DNA from 3 places in the Rhizobium sp. SL42 genome. Region 2 is predicted to be linked to each of the others. Evidence: predicted binding sites of a transcription regulator. Region 2 holds the regulator's gene; each other region holds the start of a gene.

Region 1 (9,688 bases), 1.8 Mb from region 2:
CGAAGGCGACGGTCAGTCCCTTGACGGAAAGGATCGTTTCCCGGTCTTTCATCGTCGCGTTTTTCTTCCCTTCCATCCGCGCCCTCAAAAATCGATGGCCGCGTAGAAGATGGCGAACAGCCCGTCTACGAGAATGACGACAAAGATGGATTTGACCACGGCAGCCGTCACGTGGCGACCGAGCGATTCCGCACTACCGCCGACCTTCATGCCTTCGACCGCGGCGACGATGCCGATGATCAGCGCCATGAACGGCGCCTTGATCATGCCGGACGCAAGCGTGGAGTAGTCTACCGCGTCATGCAGGCGCGTGATGAAAACATCGAATGTGATACCGGAATAGGCCCAGGCGACGACGGCTGCACCATAAAGTGCTGAGAAATTCGCAACGATCGTCAGAAGCGGCAGCGCGATTGTCAGCGCGACAAGCCGCGGGAAGACCAGGACACCGATCGGATTGAGACCGATGACCTTTAACGCATCGATCTCCTCGCGCATCTTCATCGAGCCGATTTCGGCTGTGATGGCGCTGCCGGAACGGCCGGCGATCATGATGGCAGTCAACAGAACGCCGATTTCACGCAGTTGCAAGATCCCGACAAGGTCGACGACAAACACTTCCGCGCCGAAGTAGCGAAGCTGGAAGGCCCCCTGTTGCGCGATGATGGCACCAATCAGGAAGGACATCAGCATAATGATCGGCACGGCGCGTACGCCCATGTGGTCGAGCTGGTTGACAACAGATGCCGGCGATACGCCACTACCGCGTCCGAATTTCGTCTGCGCCCCCCGCACGGCGGAGCCGAGCACGAACATCATCGCGACGAGGTCGTCCCACAGGCTGATCGTGAGTTTGCCGACCGGCGCGAAGATGATTTCAAACAGGCTGCTGTGACTACGCGTCTTGTCGGGCGGCTGCACGCGTTCCGGCAGCGCATTGATCAGCTCGCGCATTTCCGGCGTACCGCCCTTGATTGAAATGCTCCGGCCATCCGCCTGTCGCTGCGCGACGAAACGCCGGACAAGCCATGCGCCGGCCGTGTCCATGCTGGCAACGCCATCAAGGTCGATTGTCTCGGCAATCCCGGACGTGTCGTCCACAAGGCTGCCGGCACTCTTGACCATGGCGCTCAGGCTGGTGTTCTTCCAATTGCCCGTCAGACGAATGAGCCGCCCGCGGCCCTCCGCCAGGTCGTCGATCGTGATACGAGCAATTTCAGGCTGGACCGACTTCAAGGGGGCGACTACTTCCACACTTGCGGGGTCGAAGCGAATCCCGCCCACGCAAATCACACGAACTGACGTGTACTATAACGATCGTGGTAGACGATGTAATCCTTAACCGGGAATTAATCGCAACTTCATCAATGGAATCTGGAGTGCTGTCGCCTTCCGGCACCGTCGCCGGCAAGTATCAGGCTGCGCGCACGCCCTCGCCTTCAGCCATGTCGGCCAGCACCGGCAACGAAACCGGGACCATCGGCGAGGCGATCCGCTTGATAGCAGCGGCTTCACCGATCTTGTGCGCCCAGGATATCAGCTCGAATCGACCGTCATGGTGCTCGACGATTGCCGTACAGCTTTCCACCCAGTCACCGGTGTTGACATAGTGGATGCCGTCGATGTCTTCCATGACCGCGTGATGGATATGACCGCAGATCACGCCGTCGACCTCGTTGCGGCGCGCCTCTTCGGCAACGATTTTCTGGAATTCGCCGATGAAATTAACGGCGTGCTTGACCTGCAGCTTTGCCCAGGCGGAAAATGACCAGTAAGGCATGCCCAAACGACGGCGCACGGCCGCCAGAAACACGTTGATCGCGATCGCCGTGTCATAAGCCCAGTCACCGAGATAGGCGAGCAGCCGGGCATTGCGGACAACAACGTCAAATTCGTCGCCATGCAGGACGAGATATTTTTTGCCATCGGCCGTCTCGTGGATCATCCGTTCCGCGACCTCGATGCCGCCGAAATGAGTTCCCGGAAATCCGCGCAGGAATTCGTCGTGATTGCCTGGAATGTAGACGATCCGGGTCCCCTTGCGCGCCTTGCGCAGCAACTTCTGCACGACGTCATTGCATTCCTGGGGCCAGTACCAGCTGCGTTTCAATCGCCAGCCATCGACGATGTCGCCGACCAGAATGATCGTCTCCGCCTCGTGCAGGCGCAGAAAGTCGAGGAGGAAATCGGTCTTGGCCGCTTTCGAGCCAAGATGAACATCCGAAATGAAAAGTGTCCTGAATTGCCGGGTTTCGCTGGCTTCGTCCACGTCACAGTCCTCTTGCACTCTTTGTCAAGCGCTTAATCAGACTCGTGTTTCAGGAAGATGACACCGTACAGATCGGCGCACTTAGCGACTACCACTCGCGGGCAATTCGTGTATTGAGGAACCCACACGTCCCCTTCAAGAAACTGCCGGTGAGCCGATGAATTCCCAGGACAAGAACAAGCCGCAAGCCTCCAACACCTCCGCGGACCTCGATGAACAGGCGCTTTTCTATCATCGCTATCCGCGACCGGGGAAACTGGAAATCCAGGCGACCAAGCCGCTCGGCAACCAGCGTGACCTGGCCCTGGCCTATTCCCCCGGCGTCGCCGCGCCCTGTCTCGCCATCAAGGAAGATCCAGCCGCCGCGGACGACTATACCGCGCGCTCTAACCTCGTGGCGGTAATCTCGAACGGAACGGCTGTTCTCGGCCTCGGCAATATCGGCCCGCTCGCCTCCAAGCCCGTCATGGAAGGCAAGGCGGTCCTGTTCAAGAAATTCGCCGGCATCGATGTCTTCGACATCGAGATCGAGGCGCCGACCGTCGGCGAGATGGTCTCGACGATCTCCGCGCTTGAACCGACCTTCGGCGGCATCAACCTGGAAGACATCAAGGCACCGGAATGCTTCGAGGTCGAGGACCAGTTGCGCGCCAAGATGAACATCCCGGTCTTCCATGACGATCAGCACGGCACAGCGATCATCGTCGCGGCCGCGATCCTGAACGGCCTGGAACTTGCCGGCAAGATGATCGAAGACGTCAAGATCGTCGCGTCGGGCGCCGGTGCTGCCGCGCTTGCCTGTCTCAACCTGCTCGTCATCCTCGGCGCCAAGCGCGAGAACATCTGGGTGCACGACATTGAGGGCCTTGTCTACAAGGGCCGCAACGAGCTCATGGACCCCTGGAAGGAAGTCTACGCCCAGGACAGCGACAATCGCGTCCTCGCCGACAGCATTCATGGCGCTGACGTCTTCCTCGGTCTATCGGCCGCTGGCGTCCTGAAGCCGGAACTGCTGGTCCAAATGGCAGCCAATCCGCTGATCATGGCACTTGCCAACCCCAAACCAGAAATCATGCCGGAAGAGGCGCGCACGGCTCGCCCCGATGCGATGATCTGCACCGGCCGCTCGGACTTTCCGAATCAGGTCAACAACGTACTCTGCTTCCCGTACATCTTCAGGGGCGCACTGGACTGCGGCGCGACCACGATCAACGAAGAGATGAAGATGGCCGCCGTGCGCGCCATTGCAGCCCTCGCCCGCGAAGAAGTCTCGGAAGTTGCCGCGAAAGCCTATACGGGCGAGACGCCGACATTCGGTTCCGACTACCTGATCCCCTCGCCGTTCGATCCGCGCCTGATCCTGCGTATCGCGCCGGCTGTCGCCCGTGCTGCAGCGGAAAGCGGTGTCGCCCGCCGTCCGATCACCGACTACGACACCTATCTCGACCAGTTGAACCGTTTCGTCTTCCGCTCCGGCTTCGTCATGAAGCCGATCTTTGCAGCCGCCAAGACCGCAACCAAGAAGCGCGTGATCTTTGCAGAAGGTGAAGACGAGCGCGTCCTGCGCGCCGCCCAGGTCCTGCTCGAAGATGGGATCGGTGAACCGATCCTGATCGGTCGCCCGCAAATCATCGAAACCCGCTTGAAGCGCTACGGCCTGCGCATCCGTCCAGGCGTGGATTTCCAGCTCGTCAATCCGGAAGATGATCCGCGCTACCGCGACTATGTCGATGACTACTTCGCCATCGTCGGGCGCGCCGGCATCAATCCGGAAGCTGCCCGCACCATCGTTCGCACCAATACCACCGTCATTGGCGCGCTTGCCGTCAAGCGCGGCGACGCCGATGCACTGATCTGCGGTGTTGAAGGCCGGTTCGATCGCCATGTCCGCGACGTCCGCCAGATCATCGGCAAACGACAGGGCGTTCGCGACTTCTCCGGCCTCAGCCTGCTTATTTCCCAGCGCGGCGCAATATTCTTCACCGACACGTTCGTCACCGACGACCCGTCGGCAGAGGAAATCGCCGAAATGACGATGCTGGCCGCCGAGGAAATCCGGCGCTTCGGCATTGCCCCGAAAGCAGCCCTTCTGTCGCATTCCAATTTCGGATCACGCCCGTCGGCGAGTGCCACGAAGATGCGCAGCGCCCTCCAAATTCTGCGGCAGGAAGCGTCGGAACTTGAGGTTGATGGCGAAATGCAGGGCGGATCGGCCTTGTCCGAGGCTTTGCGCAAACGCGCCATGCCGAACAGCACCTTGACGGGTGAAGCCAATCTCCTTGTCTTCCCGAACCTTGATGCGGCCAACATCTCGCTTGGTATCATGCGCACCATGATGGACGCGCTGCATGTAGGCCCGATCCTGCTTGGTGCGGCGATGCCGGCCCATGTTCTATCGACATCGGTTACCTCGCGTGGCGTCGTCAACATGGCCGCTCTTGCCGTCGTGGAGGCTTCCCAGCCCGCCTGACACCCGCCAGACCACAGGACGCAACGCACCGAAATCTCCTTGTTCGGAGCCAGCGGCAAAGCAGATTGCCGCTGGACAATTCCAAGTATGAGAAACCATCTTAAAGCCCTTGGATTCTAGGGTTTCTACATGGTGTCTTCGGAGGCCTATTTCGAACTGACAGACTGGCTCGAGCAAGCCGAACGTCTCGAGCCGCAGCAATTTTTCGATCGCATGCGGCATGCTTACAACCTGAGCCATCTGCTGTATTTCGATGGAACCCTTTACGGCGATCGCCTTGCAGCTCGCAGCCTGCATCACACGATATTGCCGCGATTGTCCCGGTTGACCCGAAAGCTCCAGTGGGAGCTTCTACCTGCCCTGTTCACCCGCGTAACAATTGCGATAGAGCCATTCGACTGGCGGGACGTCGGTCCTCTAACGAGAGCTGGCCAGAACCTTTCGAAACTCGCCAACCTGCTCGAACTCGCTCCCGTCGGTGCATTTTATCCTTTGCTGTCGCGAGGAGGCCGAACGGCCTTCCTCCTCGTCCAGTCCGACATGACGATTGAGGATTGGCGAAACCTGCGCCGCGCGCATGACCGCGACATTGCGGCGCTTGCCGTCAGATTTCATGCACGAAACCTGGCGAGCACATCAGCCGAAACGCGCATTCGGCATGAAAAAGACCGGCTCACGCGGCGAGAAATCGAGACATTATCCTGGGTTGCGGCCGGAAAGAGTTATTGGGAAATCGCCGTCATCCTGGGTATCACGGAACGCACAGTGCGGTTTTTCATGTCCAATGCGCGACGGAAACTCAATGTCGTGACTAACCCGCAAGCAGTCGCGGAAGCGCTCTGGCGCAAACTCATCGCGAACCCGCACAATGCACCTGAGCCCACCTAGGCGTCCGCCGCAATGCCATCATCTTTGATTGCATGATGAAAGCTGTCGCTACCGACAGTTTTATCGATCCGCCGCAAACGACATCTTTGCCACTCGTTCAAACTGAAGGAGTGCCGAATGATCCGGATCATCAATGGCGTTAATCGCAACCGCCATCCACATGAAATCGACGCCATGCATCGGTTGCGCAAAAATGTCTTCCACGATCTTCTGGGCTGGGATGTCGCCCTGCACGGTGACTGGGAAATTGATCACTATGATCAGTCCAATCCGCTCTATATCCTGTCCTACAACGACAGTGGACGCCTGCGCGGCGCGCTGCGCCTGCTGCCGACACTGGGACCGAACATGCTCGCGGACACGTTTCCGATACTGCTCGGGGATCAGAGCGAAATTCGCAGTGCGGCCATCTGGGAATCGAGCCGCTTTTGTATCGATCCGCAAATCTCGCAGGATCGTGCCGGCAACCAGGTCACAATTGCCGCGGCTGAACTGATGTGCGGCGTCGGCGAACTCGGACTTGCTTCCGGCCTGAGCCAGATCGTCACCGTTACGGATGTCTTCCTGGAACGCATGTTCAAGCGCATGGGTTGCCCCGGTATGCGCATCTCCGATCCGCAGCGGATTGGTTCCGTTCACGCCGTTGCCATCGCTTGGGACGTGACGGAGGGTCTGCTCGAACGGATGAAACATGTGGCCGCGATCTCGGGCAATGTCCTCGAACACCCGATGACACTAACAACGGCACGCGCCGCTTAAACCGGATGGACCGCCATCGTTTGAGATCCGATGGCGGTCTATGACGGCACCGTCATTTTACTTTAGCGTTAACTGGCGTATTCTCGGTCGGGTAGTATAGGAGCGGGAGCCAACAACCGGCATCCATGAGAACTCACCGGGAAAGTGAATTTGCAGACCAGAATACTAGGACTTCTCGCTGCAGCGCTGTGCTTTGCCTGGATTGTACCGAATGCAGCCTCCGCTTCGGTTGTCTGCGAACGCTTGCGTGATCGGCTTGCCGAGGTGTCGGCATTCGTCGGTGAAAACCCCGAAATCAAAAGTTATGCCAGCGCGATTGCCCAGCAGAATCTGGAGCTGCGAAAGGCAAGGCAAGACCAGAAACGCCTGCGCTGCCTGACCTCTTCAGTGGTCGTCGTGCGACCGGACGGCGGTAACGATTGCGGCGACCTTTCCGCGGCGCTCGACCGAATGGAGGCGAACAAGGACATTCTGGTGGCCAAGCTGGAGGAAATCAGATCCGGTGGGGCTGAGAGCAGAGACGCTCGCGCCCGGCTGACCTCCGCTCTCGAGGCAAACGGCTGCAATGCGCAGACTGATGATACCTTTGGCGGCAATATCGAGGAAGCCGAGCGCGTCCCTTATCTCGATACGCTGGCGGAGCCCTATCAAGTCAGCCGCAATTCGCTGGAGGCCCTCCCCGGCCAGCCACCCGCACTGCCGACCGGCAATATCCGGACACTATGCGTCCGCACCTGTGACGGAGGCTTCTTTCCGATTTCCTCCAGCACATCCGCGATGAATTTCGGACATGACGCCGGCCTGTGTCAGCAGATGTGCCCAAACACCGAGACGGAACTGTATTTCCACGCACCCGCGGTCAGCGAAACATCCGAGATGATTTCGGCGGTCAGCGGGCGACCCTACCGCGACCTGCCCAACGCCTTCGCCTATCGCAACCGCACGGCCGGTGACAATCCGCAATGTGGATGCGATCTGGCCCGCTATCACGAACAGGCGAAAAGGCGATCGACACCGCCCACGCCCGTTCCAGACTACCAGTCGTCGATCGTCACCATCGCGCCGAAGACGCCTGCAGTAGCCGCAGCGGTACCAGCGGCACAGCCTGTCGAGCGCGACTACGATGGCAGTGCGGCCAATATACGCAAAGTGGGTCCACAATTCCTGCCGCCGGTGACGGGCACCATCAATCTCAGAAATCCTGCCTCTCCAGGTCCGCAGCCTCTGCAGGAGTAGCACCGTCAACGGCGAAGGTTCCGGACCGAAGTCCCCAGCTCTCCTCAAACACCAACTCGTCAAGCGGCAACCGTGATCGCCAGCCTTTCACCTCGAGTTCCGGTGTCGCGTAAAGCGTATCTACATAGCCGAGGCACAGATACCCGACGACCTCGATGTCGTCAGGAATATCCAGAATCCCCTTCAGCTCACTTTCCTGAAAGATACTCACCCATCCGAGCCCGACACCTTCGGCGCGCGCAGCAAGCCACAAATTCTGGATGGCACAGACGGTGGAATAGCTGTCCATGCGTGAATTATGGGTGCGCCCCAGAACGACGGGACCGGCCCGGTCGCGGTCGCATGTCACGCAAACGCCGAGCGGCGCCTTGCGGATACCCTCAAGCTTCAAGGACCGATAAGCGGCCTGCCTATCCTCATCGAACATAGCCGCCGCTTCGCGATTTGCCCGGTCAAAAGCCTCCCATATGAGCTGCCGACGCACGGCGTCGCGCACCAGCAGGAAATTCCAGGGCTGCATGAAACCGACTGAAGGTGCGGCATGCGCGGCACTGAGCAGACGCCTGACAAGGTCATTCGGCAAGGGGTCGGGAAGGAACTGGTCGCGCACGTCACGGCGCGTGTGGATGGCCCGGTAGACGGCCTGCTTTTCCTCGACGGAAAAGGAACCGGCCCGGACAAGAAAATCGTTCGATTCGTCGTGCATCGTCAAATCCCCAACAATGCGCAACCGCCCGCCGTCCGCGCGGGCAAGTCTATCGCATCAGGCCGGTCTTCTGACTTGGCATCCGCTGCACACGCCGCCTTCCCGGTCTTGTCCACCAGTGGCCGGGTCTCCCCTTGCGTGTGCATCCGCCTCACAGCGTTGGGCACGTGCCGGATTTGCACCGGCTTCCCGATTCTCCCGCATCGCTGCGGGCACCTGACAGGATTTGTTTTAGTCCGATCGCCGAAGGACGCAAGCGCCAGCCTGCGACGACGTTCAGTCGTTGACGGGGAAATAGCGGACGAAGGCGAATTCCGCGCCGTCCGGCGACCAGTTCGGCACGTTGATCGTACCCTGCCCACCAAAGAGTTCGAACAGCGTTTCCTGGGTACCACCGTCCATGTCCATCAGCCTAAGGCTGACCTCGCGGTCACGCGGATGATCAAAGACGTCGGGCGCATAGGAGAGGTAGAGAACCTTGCCGTCTTTCGGTGACGGATGCGGGAACCAGTCTCCCGTATCGCTGTAGGTGATGCGTTCGACATCGCTGCCATCCGGATGCATGCGCCAGATCTGCATCAGGCCGCTTCGGCTGGAGTTGAAATAGATCCAGTTGCCATCGGCCGACCAGTCCGGGCCGTCGTTTCGACCCTCGCCTTCAGTCAGTCGGCGCTCCTCGCCGCCATCGACGGAAATCGAATAGATGTCGAAGACATCGTCGCGAATACCGCAATAGGCAAGCTGACGACCATCGGGCGACCAGCCATGCCAGTAGGAAGGCAGGCGCGACGTAACCTGGCGCGGAACACCGCCTTCGGCAGGCAATACGTAGATGCAGGACTTTCCGTGCTCCGTCTTGTCCGAGATGACCACCAGCGAGCCGTCAGGCGAGATGCCGTGATCGTTGTTGCATTCAATGGCAAATCCTGTGTCGAGGAGGGACGGCGCCTGGCCGCCCTCGGGCGAAAGCCGATACAACAGACCATTGCCGTTGATCAGCAGATACGAACCGTCAGGCGACCAGTTTGGCGCCTCGACCAGTTCACTCGTCTGCCAGACAACACGTGTCTGTCGCGTGCGGATATTGTAGATCTCGACGGAACTGCGCAAAGGCTCTCCTCCCTTGGTCCAAGCCATCAGAGACGGGCTCAGCGATCGCGGAAACGGTTGGTGATCGGATAGCGACGGTCGCGGCCAAAGTTCTTCTGGGTGATCTTGACGCCCGGCGCCGATTGCCGCCGCTTGTACTCCGCAAGGTAAAGCAGGTGCTCGATGCGGTGGACCGTGGCAATGTCATGCCCCCGCGCCACGATATCGTCGACGGCCATTTCCTTTTCAACCAGGCACTCCAGGATGTCAT
Region 2 (9,688 bases):
TGCACGACCGTCCAGGGCGCGTGGTCTGAATGTGTCTCCTTCAGCATGCGGTCGCGCTTCGCCGTATAGTCGTCCCATTTGTTCAGGGCCGCGATATCCATCGGCGACAGTTTCCACACCTTTAGCGGATCGTGCCGGCGGTCATGGAAACGCTTCAGCTGCATTTCCCGGCCGATATCCAGCCAGAACTTGAAAAAGAATATGCCTTCCTGGACGATCAGCTTCTCGAACCGGGTCGCCTGCTTGAAGAAGTCCTCGTATTGCTCCGGGGTGCAAAAGCCCATGACCGGTTCAACGCCTGCGCGGTTGTACCAGGAACGGTCGAACAGCACGGATTCCCCGGCTGTCGGGAAGTGATAGACATAGCGCTGGAAATACCACTGGCCGCGCTCCGTCTCGGTCGGCTTGGTCAGCGCCACAACCCGTGCAGAACGTGGGTTCATATAGGCGAGGGTCGAATGAATGGCGCCGCCCTTTCCCGCCGCATCGCGCCCCTCGAACAGCGCCATCACCCGCTTGCCGGTCTTCTGCATCCAGAACTGCACCTTGACGAGTTCGATCTGCAGCCGTTCCAGTTCCTTGTCGAAGGTCTGCTGATCCAGCTTCTTGTCATAGGGGAAGCTGCCGGATTGCAGGGCATTGTCATCGATCCACTTCGGTAGCTCAACCGCGTCGATGTCGAACACCCGCTCTGCGCCGCCGATTTTCAACGTGGTCGCGCGGCTCTCAGTCTGCTGGTCCATGGGGTTCCTCTCCGGCTTGCCTGCGTCAATCCGCAGTTGTTCGCTCATAGTGAGCGCATGGAGGCCATGATTTCAAGCCTTTGCTGATAGGCGACGGAGTCTCGGCCGCGGGGATAAATCGAAAGCGCCGATAGCGGGTCGCTGAAACTTCTGTCATGAATCATGGCTATCAGGGTTGTGACACATGATTGGCGAGGCCTTCTGCGCGTGACTGAAGACGATGATACCGGCGGCTGGCGCCGCGCGACGCGGCATGTTTTGTCCGGCTGGCCGTATATTGTCGCAGCACTTGCCGTTTCGCTTTCGGCCTATGGCGCCGGCGCAAAGCCCGGGTTCGCCGCGGCACTGTTCATCATGTTTTTCGCGCTCATCCTGCTGCGCCGTCCGCCGCCGGTCGAAGGCCGGGTCGCGACCACGGGTTCGTCCGAGGTCGAGCCGCTGGCTTCTGATCCGTCGCCCCAGATCGCGGCCGTGATCGACGCTCTGGATCTGCCGATCTTTGTCATGGGACGCGAGGCCGACCTGTTGGCGCAGAACCGGGCGGCGGAAAAGGCCTTCGGTTCTTTGGCTGTGGGCGCGCATATTTCCGCCCGCTGGCGCTCGCCGGGCATTCTCGACATGGTCCGGGAAACCATCGCGACCGGAGAACCCAACCAGATCGAACATTCCGAGCGCTTGCCGTCCGAGCGCGTCTATGTTGTGCGCATCACCCCCGTTTCGCTCCGGGATCCGCCGGTCCAACCTGTCGCGGGCCAGACTGGGACTCAGGCTGGTGAAGCAATGGATACGGCAGGCAACGCCCGGTTCTTCCTGCTGTCCTTCAAGGATATTTCCGACCTTCGGCGTCTTGATCAGATGCGCAGCGATTTTGTTGCCAATGCCAGCCACGAGCTGCGCACGCCGCTTGCCTCCCTGCGCGGCTTCATCGAGACGATGCAGGGGCCGGCCAAGGACGACCTCAAGGCGAAAGAACGTTTCCTGTCGATCATGCTCGACCAGGCCAATCGCATGAGCCGTCTCGTCGATGATCTGCTGTCTTTGTCGCGGCTCGAACTGAAGGCTCATCTCGCGCCCGATCGCATGGTCGATCTCGCGCCGGTGCTCGGCCATGTCCGGGATTCGCTGGCGCCGCTGGCAAGCGACCTGAATGTGGACATCCGGCTCCAGGTGCCCGACGGCAAGGTCGAGGTGCTGGGTGATCGGGACGAGCTGGTACAGGTGTTCGAAAACCTGATCGAGAATGCATGCAAATACGGTCAGGACGGCAAGTTCATCGAAGTCACGGTTCGCCACGAAGCGGGAGGCTCCGCGGAAGTCAGCGTCCGGGACCATGGGCCGGGCATCCCGGCAGAGCATGTGCCGCGACTGACCGAACGTTTTTACCGTGTCAGTGTCGAGGACAGTCGCTCGAAAAAGGGTACCGGCCTGGGTCTGGCTATCGTCAAGCATATCCTGACGCGCCACCGAGCCCGGCTGATCGTGAAGTCGGAATTGGGCAAGGGGACCGACTTTACCGTCCGCTTCTGACATAAATCATCGGACTTTCAGCGGTGTTCTGAGAAAGATCAAGCAATTTCAATTGCTTGGTCTGTCACAAATGTTTCATCGAACTGACATAAAAGCAGTGGGCAAGAGCCGCTAAGACCGTCTTGCCGATCCTCGGAGAACGACGGTACGGCCGCAAAGACACACAAGCCCACCCTTGGGAGATTATGATGAACACTCTGAAACTTTCCGTCGCGGCGCTGGTCGCCTCCGTTGCCTTCGCTGGCGCGGCTGCTGCTCGTGATCAGGTACAGGTTGCCGGCTCGTCGACCGTTCTGCCCTATGCAAAGATCGTTGCCGAAACCTTCGGCGAAACCTTCCCCAACTTCAAAACCCCGGTTGTTGAATCCGGCGGTTCTTCGGCTGGCCTCAAGGAATTCTGCAAGGGCGTAGGCCCTGAGACCATCGACATTGCCAATTCCTCGCGCAAGATCAAGGATTCGGAAGTCGAGGCCTGCAAGACTGCCGGCGTCACCGAAATCCAGGAAGTTCAGTTCGGTTACGACGGTATCGTTTTCGCAACCGACGCCGGCAATGCCGACCTGAAGCTCGTTCCGGCCGACCTCTACCAGGCTCTCGCCGCAGAAATCGTGGTTGACGGCAAGCTCGTTGCCAACCCTTACAAGAAGTGGTCAGAAGTCAACAAAGACCTGCCGGACGTCGCTATCGCTGCCTACATCCCGGGCGAAAAGCACGGCACCCGCGAAGTCTTTGAAGAAAAGGTCATGGCACACGGCTGCAAGGACACCGGCGCCCAGGACATCATCAAGACCCTGGTTGACGAAAAGACCGCTCCGAAGAAGTGCATCGCAGTTCGCAAGGACGGCCTGGCTGTCGACATCGACGGCGACTACACCGAGACCCTCGCTCGTATCTCGGCCAACAAGGACGGCATCGGCGTATTCGGCCTCTCCTTCTACGAAAACAATGCTGACAAGCTGAAGGTTGCGACCGTCAATGGTATCGCTCCGTCGGTTGAAACCGTCGCCAGCGGCGAGTATCCGGTTTCCCGTCCGCTGTTCTTCTACGTCAAGAAGGCTCACATGGGCGTTATCCCGGGCCTCAAGGAATACGTAGAATTCTTCGTTTCCGACCAGATGGTTGGCCCGGACAGCCCGCTGGCTGCCTACGGCCTCGTTCCGGCTCCGGACGCTGAGCGCGAAGAGACCCGCACCAAGTTTGCCGGTGGCATGTAATCAACACCTTTGGCGCGGCAGCAATGCCGCGCCAATATTCTGTTGGAGAGGCTGAAGCCTCTGTAACCCTCGCTGGCATTTTCCGCCACCGTGCGACAAATACCGCCAGCTGTGACTTTGTGCAGCGCAGTTCATTTTACTTGGCTGGCTGTTCATGCCGGTCATGTCGGGGGAAGTTCCGATGAGTACATCCATTCTTCTGCTGCTTGTTCTAGCCATTGGTGTCGTCGCCTATGTTCTGGCGTCTGCTCGAGCCAATGCGCTGGCAGGGGGCAAGCCATCCAATTTGCATTCCCGCTACGGGTATCACGGTGCTTTCGCGGCAATCTGCGCCATCTTGCCAGCCATCCTTTTGATGGCAGTCTGGTCGCTTGCAACTCCGGCCGTCGTTGAAAATCGCGTGCGCGCGTCCTTCCCCGAAGATGTGAAGGCGTTGCCGGAGGCAACCATCAACCTCAACTACGGCATGGTCACCGCGATTGCCCGCGGCATGGGCGGACTTGATACCGAAGAGCGCAGCCGCCTCGTCGCCATGCCGGCAGCGGATGCTCGCGCACTGCTCGCCGATCGCGGTGTCCCGCTTGCCGATGATCCGCAGCCCTACATGGTCAAGGCCGCTGCCGAGGTTCTCGATCTGTCGGCGACAAACCGGCTGATCCTGACGATCGCGGCTCTTGTGATTTCGGCAGCCGGCGCCTTTTTCGGCCTTCGCGCCGTTGCGCCGCGCTTTCGCGCGCGCAACCGGGTCGAAAGCATCATCCTTGTGTCGCTCATCATGGCATCATCGATCGCCATTCTGACCACGGTCGGTATCGTGCTGTCGATGCTGACGGAGGCGACCCACTTCTTCCGCATGGTCCCGGCCTGGGAGTTCTTCTTCGGCACGGTTTGGGATCCGCGCTTTGCCTCTGCCGGCACTTCGGATTCGTCCGGTCAGTTCGGCCTGATCCCGCTGCTGCTCGGCACGCTGTATATCGGCTTCGTCGCCATGCTCTTTGCCGTGCCGATCGGCCTGTTCTCGGCCATCTACATGGCCGAATATGCCTCGCCGCGGCTCCGCTCGATAGCAAAGCCACTGCTCGAGGTCCTGGCCGGCATCCCGACCATCGTCTACGGCTTCTTTGCCTTGACCTCGGTTGGTCCGTTCCTGCGCGATATCTCGGCTCAGATCAACGGCATCGCGACGGGCAATTTCGTCAACTTCATCCAGGCGCAGTCCGTGCTCACCGCGGGTTTCGTCATGGGCATCATGTTGATCCCCTATGTTTCGTCGCTGTCCGACGACATTATTACAGCGGTGCCGCGCTCGCTGCGTGACGGCTCGCTCGGCCTTGGAGCCACGCGCTCCGAAACCGTCAAGCGCGTCATCCTGCCGGCAGCACTTCCGGGCATTGTCGGCGCGCTGCTGATGACCGCCTCGCGCGCCATCGGCGAAACCATGATCGTGGTGCTGGCCGCCGGTGTTGCCGCCCGCATGCAGCTCAACCCTTTTGAGCCGATGACCACCGTGACCGTTAAGATCGTCAACCAGTTGACCGGCGACCTTGAGTTTACCTCGCCGCAGACACTCGTTGCATTCGCACTCGGCATCACGCTGTTTGCCATCACGCTTTGCCTCAACATCTATGCGCTTTACATAGTGCGCAAATACCGGGAGCAGTACGAATGAGCCAGGTCGTTTCTGCCACGACGACGGCCCCAGCCGGTGCCGCCACGCGCCGCGACATCGGGGTCAAGCGCCGCTACGCCGCTGAACGTCGCTTCCGTGCCTATGGCATTGCCGCGATCTCCTTCGGCTTGCTTTTCCTCTTTGTTCTGCTGAATTCCGTTGTCTCCAAGGGCTACACGGCGTTCCAGCAGACCATGATCACGGTTCCGATCGAGTTCAGCGAAAAGGTCATCGATCCGACTGGAAAGCGCGCTGAAAACCCGAATATCCTCGTGATGGCCAACTATCCGGTCCTCGCACGCGATGCGGTGGCAAAGGTCCTCGGCGTTGATGTCAAGAACCGTGCCGCGGCCCGTCAGGTCAGCGAACTGCTGTCAGACAGCATCCGCGTCCAGCTACGCGATATCGTCCAGGCCAATCCTTCGGTGATCGGCAATACGGTGAATGTCACCCTCTTGGCACACGGCAATGTCGACAGCGCCTTCAAGGGCCAGATCGATCTGTCGGTTGCAGAGAGCAACCGCAAGATCTCCGACCAGCAACTGACCTGGATCAACACGCTGGCCGAAAGCGGCGCCCTGTCGAAGCATTTCAACACAGGTATCTTCATCAACGGCGCGTCGAGCCGTCCGGAAGCTGCCGGCGTCGGTGTCGCCCTGATCGGCTCGGCCTACATGATGCTTATCGTGCTGGTTCTGTCGCTGCCGATCGGTGTCGCCGCCTCGATCTATCTCGAGGAGTTTGCTCCGAAGAACCGCTTCACGGACCTTATCGAGGTGAACATCAACAACCTCGCGGCGGTTCCGTCGATCGTCTACGGTCTGCTGGGTCTTGCCGTGTTCATCAATTTCGGCGGCTTCCCGCGCTCGGCCTCGATTGTCGGCGGCCTGGTGCTCACCCTGATGACCCTGCCAACGATCATCATCGCGACCCGTGCCGCGCTCAAGGCCGTGCCACCATCGATCCGTGCGGCTGCGCTCGGCCTGGGTGCGTCGAAGATGCAGACCGTGTTCCACCACGTCCTGCCGCTTGCCATGCCTGGCATCCTGACCGGCACGATCATCGGTCTGGCGCATGCACTGGGCGAGACCGCCCCGCTGCTGCTGATCGGCATGGTCGCCTTCGTTGCCGATTATCCGACCACGCCGATGGATCCGGCAACGGCACTTCCGGTGCAGATCTACATGTGGGCCAATGAAGCCGAACGGGCTTTTGTCGAGCGGACATCGGGAGCTATCATGATCCTGTTGATGTTCCTTCTCGTCATGAATGTGGGTGCAATTCTGTTGCGGCGTCGTTTCGAGCGGCGCTGGTAGAGGGAGTAGGGACATGAACATGATGTCGGAAGCAGCTGTCGAGAAAGCGCTGGAACAGAAGATGACTGAATCGAACTACAAGATGATGGGCAAGGACGTGTCGGTTTACTACGGCGAGAAGCGCGCGCTTTTCGACGTGAACCTGAATGTCCGCGAAAACACGGTGACCGCGCTGATCGGCCCTTCGGGTTGCGGCAAGTCAACCTTCCTTCGCACGCTCAACCGCATGAACGATACGATCGACGGTTGCCGCGTCACGGGCAAGATTACACTCGACAGCACGGATATCTACGATCCGTCGATCGACGTTGTCGAACTGCGTGCGCGCGTCGGCATGGTGTTCCAGAAGCCGAACCCGTTCCCGAAGTCGATCTATGAAAACGTCTCCTATGGTCCGCGGATTCACGGCCTCGCCAAGAACAAGGCCGATCTCGATGTCATCGTCGAACAGAGCCTTCAGAAGGCCGGTTTGTGGAATGAGGTGAAGGATCGCTTGCTTGAATCCGGCACGGGTCTGTCCGGCGGTCAGCAGCAGCGCCTTTGCATTGCTCGCGCGATCGCGGTCAGCCCGGAAGTGATCCTGATGGACGAACCCTGTTCGGCGCTCGATCCGATCGCGACCGCAAAGATCGAGGAGCTGATCCACGAACTGCGCACCAATTTCACCATCGTCATCGTTACCCACTCGATGCAGCAGGCCGCCCGCGTTTCCCAGCGCACGGCCATGTTCCATCTCGGCCTTCTGGTCGAGGAAAACGATACGGACAAGATGTTCACCAATCCGGATGACCAGCGCACCCAGGACTACATCATGGGTCGCTTCGGCTGAGGCGCACCCAGCGCGCTTCGTCTCAATCCAATTCAAGGAATGCGTTTATGGCTTCTTCCCACATCTACTCGGCCTTTGACGAGGAACTGAAATACCTGATGCGCCGCATCTCGGAAATGGGCGGCATGGCAGAACAGATGGTCGCTGAAAGCGTCCGCGCTCTGGTCAACACCGACGGCGCTCTGGCCCAGAAGGTCATCTCCGACGACGTCGTCATGGATGCGACCGAGCGTGAAATCGGCGACAAGGCGATCGTCATGATCGCGCGTCGCCAGCCGATGGCAGCCGATCTTCGCGAAATCATCGGTGCGCTGCGCATCGCCAGCGATCTGGAACGCGTCGGCGACCTCGGCAAGAGCAATTGCAAGCGCGTCATGGCGGTCCAGAGCTCGGGCATCCCGCGCAAGCTCGCCCGTGGCATCGAGCATCTGTCGGATCTTGCCCTTGCCCAGCTCAAGGAAGTGCTCGACGTCTACACCACCCGTTCGGCGGAAAAGGCGAAATCCATTCGCGATCGCGATGAAGAGATCGACTCCATGTACACCTCGCTGTTCCGCGAGCTGCTGACCTACATGATGGAAGATCCGCGCAACATCACCAGCTGCACGCATCTGCTTTTCTGCGCCAAGAACATCGAGCGTATCGGCGACCACGCGACCAATATCGCCGAAACCATCTACTACATGACGACCGGTGCCCAGCCCGAGGGTGAGCGTCCGAAGGAAGACCTCACGTCCTCTGTCGGCGCGATCAACGAGTAAGCCGTCACTAACGGGGTTTTGCCTTTCATGTTGCCGAAAATAGCTGTCGTAGAGGACGAGGAGGCGCTCAGCGTCCTCCTCCGCTACAATCTCGAGGCCGAAGGTTACGAGGTCGAGACGATCCTGCGTGGGGATGAAGCCGAGCTTCGTCTGCAGGAGCGCGTGCCGGATCTGTTGATCCTGGACTGGATGCTGCCGGGCGTTTCCGGCATCGAGCTTTGCCGTCGCCTGCGGGTGCGCCCGGAAACCGAGCGTCTGCCGATCATCATGTTGACGGCCCGGGGTGAGGAAAGCGAACGCGTCCGTGGCCTGGCGACCGGCGCCGACGACTATGTCGTCAAGCCGTTCTCGACTCCGGAACTGATGGCACGCGTCAAGGCCATGCTGCGCCGTGCCAAACCCGAGGTTCTGTCCAGTGTCCTGCGCTGCGGCGATATCGAGCTGGACCGCGAGACCCACCGGGTTCATCGCAAGAGCCGCGAAGTGCGCCTCGGCCCGACGGAATTCCGGTTGCTGGAATTCCTGATGGCCTCGCCCAGCCGCGTCTTTTCCCGCTCGCAACTGCTCGACGGCGTCTGGGGTCATGACATCTATGTCGACGAACGCACGGTCGACGTGCATGTCGGGCGCCTGCGCAAGGCTCTGAACTTCTCCAACATGCAGGATGTCATCCGCACCGTCCGCGGCGCGGGTTATTCAATGGAAGTCTGAGCATTGCGCCACCGGCATCCGGGCAATAAAAAACGGGCTCGAAAGCCCGTTTTTTTATGTCTGGTCTTTGGCTTCGGCGCTCGCCGTCAGCCCTCAGCGGGCTGCCCTGCGACGTTCGCTTACCGGCTGGTAGGCCATCTTGGCATGATAGCCGCAATACGGCGACGCATCGTTGATTTCGCAACCGCAGAAGTGGAAGTCATCCTTCATCGGGTCGCCGATCGGCCACTTGCAGGTGCGCTCGGTCAGTTCGGTCAATGCCAGGCGACGGGAAATCGGCACCACGACATTCGACGGACGCGAAACTTCGACTTCCTCGAAGATATCGACTTCGATCTCTTCTTTCAGCATGTTGCCGCCGGCCGCGCGGGTAACGGTACGGGTGGTTGTAGTGGCGCGGCCCTGGAATGTGGTCGGACGCTGTGTAGCCGGTGCAGGGCGCTTGGCCGGGCGGGCTGCCGATGTGCTGCCGCCTGCCTTGGCGCGGCCCGGCAGGTTCAGCCGGTGTACCTTGCCGATGACGGCGTTGCGGCTGACGCCGCCCAATTGCGCTGCGATCTGGCTCGCGCTCAAGCCTTCGGCCCAGAGGCGCTTTAGTCTCTCGACGCGTTCATCAGTCCAATTCATGCCGTATTTCTCCGCCGCTCGCGTGTATGATGGCAGAATCCCTCACCGTTGCTTCGAACGAATTCGAAACAAAAACCGCCTCGTTACTGTCGGTGACTATTTCCGCCGCATTGCTCAATTTATTGAATGTTAACCTACTGGTCGGGTGACTCTGTGACAAGAGTCGCGGGAATCATCTCGAATCGATTTCGTGGTTTTCCCCAACTTGCTTCCCGAGTGAGTCAAGTCTGCAACACTCCCAAACCGTGTCTGCGGCATGACGTCCGGTGCTTGTCGCAATCGCCTGCAGGC
Region 3 (9,688 bases), 470 kb from region 2:
CGGGCATTGTTCATCATCGTGAACATGCAGTTGAGGCCCTTGTTTTCCTCGCCGATCAGATAGCCGATCGCACCCGGTTCATCGCCATATTTGCCGTCGCCATAGATCATGGTGCAGGTCGGCGAACCGTGGATGCCGAGCTTGTGTTCCAGCGAATGGCAGTGGAGGTCGTTGCGGGCCCCGAGCGAGCCGTCGGCATTGACGAGGAACTTCGGCACGAGGAAGAGCGAGATGCCGCGCGTGCCGGCCGGCGCATCGGGCAGGCGGGCGAGAACAAGATGGATGATGTTCTCCGTGATCTCGTGTTCGCCCCAGGTGATGAAGATCTTCTGGCCGAAGATGCGGTAAGTGCCGTCGTCGCGGCGCTCGGCGCGCGACTTCATCACGCCGAGGTCGGAGCCGGCATGCGGCTCGGTCAAGTTCATCGTGCCGGTCCATTCGCCGGAGACCATCTTCGGAAGATAGGTCTGCTTGAGGCTGTCTGCGCCATGGACCGTGACCGCGTCGACCGCACCCATTGTCAGCGTCGGGCCGAGCGCGAAGGCCATCGAGCCCGAGTTCCACATTTCGAGTGCTGCGACATTGAGCATATGCGGCAATGCCTGCCCGCCGAAGTCTTCCGATGCAGTCAGCGAATTCCAGCCGCCCTCGGCCCAGTGGCGATAGAGGTCGGCCCAGCCATCGGGCACGACAACCTTGCCATCGACCAGACGGGCGCCCTGCCTGTCGCCGATTTCGGCGAGCGGCGCCACTTCATCAGAGGCAAAGCGTCCGGCTTCCGACAGAATGGCATCGACAAGGTCGTCGCTCAGGTCGCCGAGCTTTCCTTCATCGATGGACTTGGCCAAACCGGCCACATGCTTCAAGGTGAACGCAATCTCCTCCACGGGCGCCTTGTACATGGCATTCTCCTCCACATCTTCCGTGCAACTGCCCGCCATCATCCCCCACCCAGGATGTGCGAAGCTTCCCACTCTGGCTAATTGATTTTTACGTAAACGTCAAACTATTTGCATGGCGCGGCGCTGGCCGGCGGTCATCGCATGCCTCTCGTCTTGGCCACCATCACCGGTCGCCTGGGAGGCAGACAAGGCGCTGAAGCGGGCTCAATCCACCCAAAGCTTGCCCGATATTGGCCCAAACTTGGCTGTTTGCCGTCACTGCGACTTGTCCTACGGAAAATGTTCCCGCCGCTGCCAACCTTCCGGATTCCCATGACTGTGGACAAAACCCTCGCGCTCGTCACGGCGCTCTGCATCGGCCTTGTCTTTGCCATCGGCGGCGCGGTCGTGATCGGCGGAAACCAGGCACAGCTTGCCGCCAGCAAGAGCCGCGAAATGCAGGTGACGGCTCTGCTTCTCACCTCGTCGATGGAGCAGGCGGCAAGCCTCTCGGCCACCCATGCGATGCAGATTGCCCGCGATCCACTGGTCGTCGGCATGTTCAAGGCCGGCGATCGCGACAGCCTGACTCGCTATCTCAAGCCGAGCTATCAGGCGCTGGCCAGCGAAGCCGGCGTCAACATGCTGCATTTCCATTCCGCCGACATCAAGAGCTTCCTGCGCGTGCAGGATCCGAAGAATTTCGGGCAGGATCTCTCCAGCATCCGGCCGATGATCCTGGCCGCCAATCGCAGCCGGCAATTGCAGAAAGGGCTGGAGGTGGGACTGGCCGGCCTCAGCCTGCGCGCAGTGGCGCCGGTTGCAGAGGGTGAGACGCTGATCGGAACCTTCGAGGTTGGCGTCGACCTCAAGAAACTGATGGATCTGGCGAAATCCGCCTCCGGCGCCGACTTCGCCCTTTTTCTCAGCCCGGCCATGTCCGGATTTACGCCCAAGGACCAGACAATCGCCAAGGACAGCGCCGGACTAGTGCAGGAATCGGCCACCAATTCCGCGCTGTTCGAGCAATTGCACCGGCAGGGCGCCATCGGCCTCCAGCGCTCGCCGGTCCAGGCGGAAGCGCGCATCGACGGCAAGCGCTTCGGCACCTTTGCCCAGCCGCTGCTCGACTATTCGGGCCGGATGATCGGCACGATCTTCATCGCCCGCGACATTTCGGAGATCGACAGCGGCTTCAACCGCGCCGTGATCGCAGCGGTTGCCGTCGGCCTGATCGGCCTGCTCGCCGGCTATGGCGTGGTGATGATCGCCGTCCGGGGGCTTGTGCTGCGGCCGCTCGGCGCGCTTGCAGCCCATGCGACCGCCGTGGCGGCCGGCTCTGAGGGTGGCCACGCGCCGGACAGCAGCGGGCTCAAGGAATTCGCAGACCTGCGCCAGGCGATCGACGCGCTGGCGGCAGAGCATGGCAAACGGCGCATCGAGGGAGACGAGATGTGAGATCGCGACCGGCCCTGCCGTTCCCTCACCCAGCGCTTGCCTTTTGGCGCATGGCTCTGGCGCTCTGGCTGTCGCTGATCGCCGCCTTCCCGCTTCTGGCCGAAGAAAGCGCCAGGCCGCTACCCTCCGGCGTCTACCTGCCGCTTCCGGTGCATCTGTCGATCCGGGTCCTCAACGTGTCGCGCATCAACGAGACGCTCGGGGAAGCCTCGATGATGATCGAGGTCACCGAGCGCTGGACCAATCCCGGCGAGGCCTTCGATCCGAAGATCACCGGGTTCAACCGCTTCGACTATGTCGGCCAGGAAGCCACGGACAGGCTCGCGGCGATGTGGACACCGGGCACGGAGATCGAGAACCAGATCAGCGAACCACGCACCCAGTCGACGGCACTGACCCTGCGCGCCGACGGAACGGTGACGCGGATCCGCCGGCTCGATGCCGATTTCCGGGTCGGCATCGACATGACGACCTTTCCCTTCGACCAGCAGCGCCTGACGCTCTCCATGGTCTCGCCGCGCTATCCGGCCGAGCAGATGATCTATGTGATGAACGACATCGACCGGGAACTTTCGGCGATCGAAAAGGACATTTCCGCGACCAACTGGACGGCGCATGCGCTCGACGTGGTGATGGAGCGTTTCCACGGCTGGAATGCGCGGCCTTTCGTGCGGGTTCTTGCGACAGCGACCGTCGAGCGCGACTGGCAATATTTCGTCCTGCCGATCTTCGTGCCCTTCCTTGCGGTCATGTCTGTCTCGATCTTCATCCTCTGGGCCAAGGTCAGCCTGATCGGTGACAAGGCGCCAATCACCTATTCGGCGCTGCTGGCGCTGGCGGCGCTGAGCTTCACCTACGAATCGAGCTTTCCCGGCTCGATCTCGATGAACTCGCCGATCGCCTTCATGGTCTCGCTCGGCTATTTCTACCTGATCCTCGTGCTTCTACTCGACATCGTGCTGATCTATGCCAACTATCCCGGCAAAGCGCGATACAGCCACCTGGAGCCGGCGATCCGCGCCACCATCCGGTTCAGTGTGCCGGCGGTGTTTGCCCTGATCTGCTTCTCGGCGGCGTTGCGGGCCATGGCCTAGCGTCACTGCGGGCGCTGACGGCCGGTTGCTGAGCCACGCCTGATATGCATTGCCGTCACCCGTTCGTCACATGACTGTCATCGCGACTGACTAACCCAAGGCTGGAACCATTCCAATCAAACCTCGGAGGTCAACCATGAGCGACACAAATACGAACCATCTGTCCTGGGACGAATGGGACGAGTTGCAGAACCCGCCACCCGCCACTACCGATTTCGACGAAGTCGTCGAACGCGCCATTTCCCGCCGCGGCTTTCTCGGCGTCCTGGCCATGGGCTCGGCCGCTGTCGCCATGGGCTCCGTCGGCAACCTGATGAACTCGACTTCCGCACAGGCCCAGGAAGCCGCCTCGCGCTTCCCGTTCAAGCCGATCGCCATTGCCACCGACACGACCATCCACGTGCCGGAAGGTTATAGCTGGAGGCCGCTTGCCAAGTGGGGCCAGCCACTGTTTTCCAACGTTGCCGATATCGACCCGGTCAACGGCGTTTCGCTCGAAGCCTCCGACAAGGTGTTCGGTGAAAACACCGACGGCATGGAGAGCTTCCTGATCGGCACCCATCAGGTGATTGCCGTCAACCATGAATATGTGAACAACGAGACCAACCTGCCCAACAATGAAAAGGGCATGCCCAAGAGCCTCGACGACGTGAAGATCCTGCAGAACATGCAGGGCGTGACCGTCATGGAAGTGGCCGAAGGCGCTGATGGCTGGGAAATCGTGCTCGACAGCCCGTTCAACCGCCGCATCCACCACAACACGCCGATGAAGCTGTCCGGTCCTGCCGCCGGCTCCGACCTCGTCAAGACGGCTGCGGATCCTGCCGGTGTCGACTGTCTCGGGACCTTCAACAACTGCGGCGCCGGCAAGACACCGTGGGGCACCTACCTCACCTGCGAAGAAAACTTCAACGGCTATTTCGGCTCCACAGACGCAAACTTCAAGATGCCGGACGACTTCAAGCGCTACGGCATTGCCGCCGAGACCCGCTACGGCTACGAGCAGTTCGACGAGCGCTTCGACGTGTCGAAGAACCCGAACGAACCGCGCCGCGCCGGCTTTGTCGTCGAGATCGATCCGTCGAATGCGTCCTCGACGCCGATCAAGCGCACCGCGCTTGGCCGGATCAAGCATGAAAACGCAGCCGTCGTGGTGGCCCGCGATGGCCGCGTGGTCGTCTATATGGGCGACGACGAGCGTGGCGAATTCCTCTACAAGTTCGTTTCCACCGGCATCTACGTCCCGGGTAGCGACACATCCAAGCTGCTCGACGAAGGCACGCTCTACGTCGCCAAGTTCTCCGACGAAGGCACCGGCGAATGGCTGGCGCTGACGGAAGAAACCACAGGCATGAAGATGGACGAGATCTGCGTCTTCACCCGCCAGGCCGCCTCGAAGGTCGGCGCGACCACCATGGACCGCCCGGAATGGGTCGCGGTCAACCCGGTTGCGATCGAAGCCTATTGCGCACTGACCAACAATTCGCACCGCGCCGTTCTCAAGGACGGCAAGATGCGCACCAATGCCGGCGGCGACGTGATGGAAATCAATGCCGCCAACCCGCGCGAAGGCAACGAGTTCGGTCAGATCGTGCGCTGGTATCCGGAAAACGACGACCATGCCGATGGCAAGTTCAAGTGGGACCTGTTCGTCATGGCCGGCAATCCGGACGTGCACAAGGACGGCGCCTATGCCGGTTCGTCCAACATCAATTCCGGTAACATGTTCAACTCGCCGGACGGCATGATGTTCGACAGCACAGGCCTCTTGTGGATCCAGACGGACGGTGAAGATTCGAACGAAGGCGACTTTATCGGCCAGGGCAACAACCAGATGCTCGCCGGCGATCCGGCCACCGGCCGCATCGAGCGCTTCCTCACCGGCCCGAAGGGCGGCGAAGTGACCGGCATGACCTGGACAGGCGATAAGCGGACGATGTTCGTCGGCATCCAGCACCCGAACGCCCCCTTCCCTGATGGCGAAGGCAAGTTGCCACGTTCGACAATCGTCGCCGTCAAGCGCGAAGACAATGCCAGAATTGGCTAAGCCCTCGCACTAGACGATCCCGAGGCGCGCCGGTTCAACCGGCGCGCTTTTTGCGTTTTCCGCTTCGCACAGGTCCCGCCAACCGCCGCGTACCCCGAAGGACACGCCCATGCTCAATGCCATTCACGCTTTGCCCGGCCTTGTCTGGGGTTATCGGATCGATCCTGCATCCGGTGCGGCAACACGGCTTCCAGCCGACGTCACGCCGGCACTGCTGGCTGACGGTCCGGGATTTCTGTGGCTGCATCTCAACATTGCGGATGCGCGCGTCGGGGCTCTTCTCGACGGCTTCGAATGGCTGACGGAGCAGGCGCGCTCCGTGTTGACCACGCATGACACGCATGCCGCCTTGACGGTGGACGACCAGATGGTGTTCGGCACCCTCGTCGACTTCCAGCGGGAGTTCGACAAGGAGACACGCGACCTCGCCTGGCTGCACTTTGCGCTGTCCGATCGGTTCATCATCACCACCAGACTGCAGCCGATCCGCTCGATCGACCGGGTCCGGGCCGCGGTGGAAAAGAACTCCGCGAAATATCGCAGTCCCATGCATCTGTTCGAGACACTTGTCGCCGAGTTCCAGCGCGGCATTATTTCGGTGGTGATCGAACTGACCGAGGAACTGAACGCGATCGAGGACTTCGTCTATGACAGCGAGTTGCGCGACGAGCGGCGCCGGCTTGCTCCTGTCCGACGGGTGGTTGTTCGGCTCTACCGTCACTTGCGCACCATGCTGTCGCTGATGCGCCGCGCCGCGGCCAGCGACGACGAGGACATGCCCTTCGGCTTCGACGAGGTGGCGCAACGGCTGACGGCAAGGCTGGAAGCCGTGGATCACGACGTGCATGCACTGCAGGAACGCGCCCGGTTGCTGCATGAGGAAATCGACTCCAAGCTGACCTCGGAGACAAACCGGCACCTTTATATCCTGTCTCTGATGACGGCCTTCCTGCTCCCGCCGTCCCTGGTCACCGGCTTTTTCGGCATGAACACATCCAACCTGCCGTTTGCGGCGGAGGCCGATGGCACAATCTTCGCGATCGGCTTCATCGTCATCTCGATTGCCGCCGCCTGGTATCTCCTGCGGCGTGCGGGCATCCTGTAGCGCAGGCTGAACGCCCGGGCCGAAACGACAATGCCCGGCACGAGGCCGGGCATTGAAGCGCTGACGGGGCGAGCTGTTCGGGCACGCCGATCAGAGAGGTATTGGCTCAATAGTAGGGCGACAGGCACTGCTGACGCGGACCATTGTAGGGCTGGAACGTGTTGCTGCGGCTGTCGTACGAGCGGTAGCGGTTGGCGCACCACTGGTAGTGGCTCGGATTGATGCCACCGGCACTTACCCGCGGCTGCGCAGCGACGGCGCCGCCGATCATCGCACCGGCTGCGAAGGCGGCCAGCGGGAACCAGGCGCCGTTGTAATAGCGATAACCGGGCCTGCGGTGCGAATAGCCACGATGGCCGTTGTGATAGTGATGGCCGTTATAGTGGCGGCGATACTCACGACGACGATACTGGACCTGGGCGACGTCGGAGCTTGCTTCGACAGGCGCGCGCGGCAGGCTCATGGCCTGTGCCGGCACGATGCCGGTGAAGCCAACAGCGGCAGCCAGTACGAGACCGGCCAGACGATTGAATGCAGTCTTCATGCGACTTTCTCCCTGCGGTTTTTCGCGACCAGCTTGGTGTCCCGGCCCATGCCCTTGAGACTGCTGATCCTGAAATGAAAAGTATCGGCTTCATCCTGAACCCAGCATTAACATTGGTTTTATTCTAAAACTTCTTGTGTTTGCGCGGTCCGGTTGGCCGCGGTCAACGACCGCGATTGCCTGTCAACGGATGGCTGTTCCGTTTGTTCCATCGCCTTGCGAAAGAACGATAAAGTGGGGAAAATCACGCCACGAAAAAGGGCGCACCCGACAAGCGGCGCGCCCTGATGATCGCCATCGTCTGGCAGAGATCACGCTTCGATTTCGATATCGCCCTTCGGCCGCGAACAGCAGGCGAGGATGTAGCCCTCGTCGATTTCCTCGTCGAGGATGCCGCCATTGTGTTCCATCTCGACCTCGCCGGAAATCTTGAGCACCTTGCAGGTGCCGCAGAGGCCGGATTCGCATGCCGCACCGATGCGCACGCCGGAGGAGCGGGCTGCCTGAAGTACCGTATGGCCTGGCGCGCAGAGTCCGTTCTTGCCGGACATGGCAAACGTGACCTTGGTCGGCTGCTCGCCATCCGAATGATCGGCAACGACGATCGGCGGCTGCGGCTTGGCCGGCTGGAAAGTCTCCTCGTGATACTGGCTCATGTCGAAGCCGGCACCGGACAGGGCCTCGCGCACCGTCGCCATGAACGGCTCAGGCCCGCAACAGAAGACCGTGCGTTCGAGAAAATCCGGGGCCAGAAGCGCGATCTTCGCCTTGTCGATACGGCCCTTCAAGCCTGACCAAAGCTGGCCTCGGCCGAGCTGTTCGATGATGAAGCCGAGCGTGAAATGCGGCATGTCGCGCGCCTTGGCTTCCAGTTCCCAACGAAAGATGATGTCGTCGGGCGAGCGGGCACAATGCAGGAAGGCGATGTCGCTGTCGGGCGAGCGGTCGCCCATGTCGCGGCTCATCGACATCATCGGAGTGATGCCGGAGCCGGCCGAGATGAACAGGTATTTCCGGCCCGGATGACGGGCATAGGAGAAATCGCCGAGCGGGCCGATCGCCTTCAGTGCCATGCCGGGCTTCAGGTTGTCGAACATCCAGCGCGTCCCGATCGAGTCCTTCTGCGCCTTGACCGTGATCGCGATCGTGTAGGGCCGCGACGGGCTGGACGACAGCGTATAGGTGCGCATCACCGGCTCGTTCGAGACCGGGATCTCCAGCGTAACGAACTGGCCGGGCTGATAGCGGAACCACAGGCCCGGCTTGTTCGGCCGGAAGGTGAACGTCATCACGTCGGGGGCTTCCGGCGTGACGGCGACGCATTCCAGCAGATGCTCCCGGTCGGACCAGGGGCGCATTTCATCAACGTGGCGATAGGGAGCGAGCATCATGTTCATCTCACGCGACCGCGGACAGGCGAGTCTTTTCACCCTGGAGACGGTTGATCATGAAGGTCGTGTACCAGTCGACGAACTGCATGACGCCACCTTCATGCTCGACCGAATAGGGGCCAGGCTCATAAGCCGGGGACCGGATGCCGAAGGCATTTTCCTCGACGATCGAGCGGTCCTGGTCATTGGTCATTTCCCAGACATGGGTCAGTTCCTCGAGGTCATAGTCGACGCCTTCGACTGCGTCCTTGTGTACCAGCCACGTGGTGGTGACGGCCGTCTCTTCGGCAGACAGGGGGGTGACGCGGAATGAGATCGCGTGATCGACGAGAATGTGGTTCCAGGTCGACGGATAGTGGAACAGAAGCATGGTGCCAATGTGCGAGGTCGAGACGTCGTCGGACAGCGGCCGCCTGACGGCGCGCTTGCCGGACATCGTGTAGCTCTCGGCTTCCTGGATCAGCGGCATGCGGGCGGTGCGGAACTGGCCGCTCGGGTCGATCTTGAACGTGCTCGGCAGGCCTGCGGCCTCGCAACGCAGCCAGTGTTCGGCGATGACCGGATCGTCACCGGCGCCCTGGACGCCGGTTGCCGTCGGGGCTTCCGGGTAGGTGCGGCAGAGTTCAGGATGGTTGCTGGCGCAGTGGTAGCACTCGCGGTTGTTCTCCCAGACGAGCTTCCAGTTGCCCTTTTCGATGATCGTGCTGCGATGAGCGACCTTGGCCTCTGACAGCCGATGCGGCTTCATGTAGGGTTCGATCGATGCACGGACCGGTGCGAAATCGGCAGGCTCGTTGGCGAGGCAGATGAAGATGTAACCGCCTACACTTTCGCAATGAACAGGCTTCAGACCGAACTCGTTCTTGTCGAAGGTTTCACCCATCTGGCGGGCGAAGACCAGCGAGCCGTCGAGATCATAGGTCCAGTTGTGATAGGGACAGACGAGCTTGGCGGAGGCGCCGCGGTCCGAGGTGCAGACGCGGTGACCGCGGTGGCGGCAGGTATTGTGGAAGGCGCGGATCACCTGGTCCTTGCCGCGTACCATGACGATCGGATAGTCGCCGACCTGGGCGGTGAAATAGTTGCCGGCGCGCGGGATCTCGCAGTCATGGCCGATAAACAGCCAGTCGCGATACCAGATCTGCTCCATGTCGAGCTTGAAATAATC

The links. Region 2 encodes PhoB, which activates phosphate uptake and scavenging genes when phosphate is short. Its sites were predicted from a motif close to TGTCATNNANCTGTCAT; they were not measured.
Region 1: IM739_RS14075 (UDP-2,3-diacylglucosamine diphosphatase) is a predicted target of PhoB. The motif match lies at 2,316-2,332, and genes of this name have one in related genera.
Region 3: IM739_RS07460 (PhoX family protein) is a predicted target of PhoB. The motif match lies at 3,498-3,514, and genes of this name have one in related genera.

The regions. Positions count from the first base shown of each region.
Region 1 covers NZ_CP063397.1:2,970,170-2,979,857, forward strand. The annotation lists gene IM739_RS14065 (ABC transporter ATP-binding protein) at 1-76, opposite strand, end outside; gene IM739_RS14070 (ABC transporter permease) at 85-1,236, opposite strand; gene IM739_RS14075 (UDP-2,3-diacylglucosamine diphosphatase) at 1,415-2,269, opposite strand; gene IM739_RS14080 (NADP-dependent malic enzyme) at 2,427-4,739, shown strand; gene IM739_RS24065 (helix-turn-helix transcriptional regulator) at 4,869-5,627, shown strand; gene IM739_RS14090 (acyl-homoserine-lactone synthase) at 5,745-6,386, shown strand; gene IM739_RS14095 (DUF2865 domain-containing protein) at 6,537-7,622, shown strand; gene bluB (5,6-dimethylbenzimidazole synthase) at 7,579-8,328, opposite strand; cobalamin riboswitch at 8,372-8,563, opposite strand; gene IM739_RS14105 (TolB family protein) at 8,605-9,438, opposite strand; gene IM739_RS14110 (NAD+ synthase) at 9,477-9,688, opposite strand, start outside.
Region 2 covers NZ_CP063397.1:1,136,693-1,146,380, forward strand. The annotation lists gene ppk2 (polyphosphate kinase 2) at 1-743, opposite strand, end outside; gene phoR (phosphate regulon sensor histidine kinase PhoR) at 906-2,270, shown strand; gene IM739_RS05315 (PstS family phosphate ABC transporter substrate-binding protein) at 2,459-3,484, shown strand; gene pstC (phosphate ABC transporter permease subunit PstC) at 3,666-5,153, shown strand; gene pstA (phosphate ABC transporter permease PstA) at 5,150-6,469, shown strand; gene pstB (phosphate ABC transporter ATP-binding protein PstB) at 6,483-7,298, shown strand; gene phoU (phosphate signaling complex protein PhoU) at 7,346-8,059, shown strand; gene phoB (phosphate regulon transcriptional regulator PhoB) at 8,087-8,770, shown strand; gene IM739_RS05345 (GcrA family cell cycle regulator) at 8,864-9,397, opposite strand.
Region 3 covers NZ_CP063397.1:1,602,504-1,612,191, reverse strand. The annotation lists gene IM739_RS07475 (acyl-CoA dehydrogenase) at 1-902, opposite strand, end outside; gene IM739_RS07470 (cache domain-containing protein) at 1,215-2,339, shown strand; gene IM739_RS07465 (neurotransmitter-gated ion-channel ligand-binding protein) at 2,336-3,433, shown strand; gene IM739_RS07460 (PhoX family protein) at 3,570-5,480, shown strand; gene IM739_RS07455 (CorA family divalent cation transporter) at 5,590-6,585, shown strand; gene IM739_RS07450 (BA14K family protein) at 6,692-7,129, opposite strand; gene IM739_RS07445 (hybrid-cluster NAD(P)-dependent oxidoreductase) at 7,441-8,526, opposite strand; gene IM739_RS07440 (aromatic ring-hydroxylating oxygenase subunit alpha) at 8,528-9,688, opposite strand, start outside.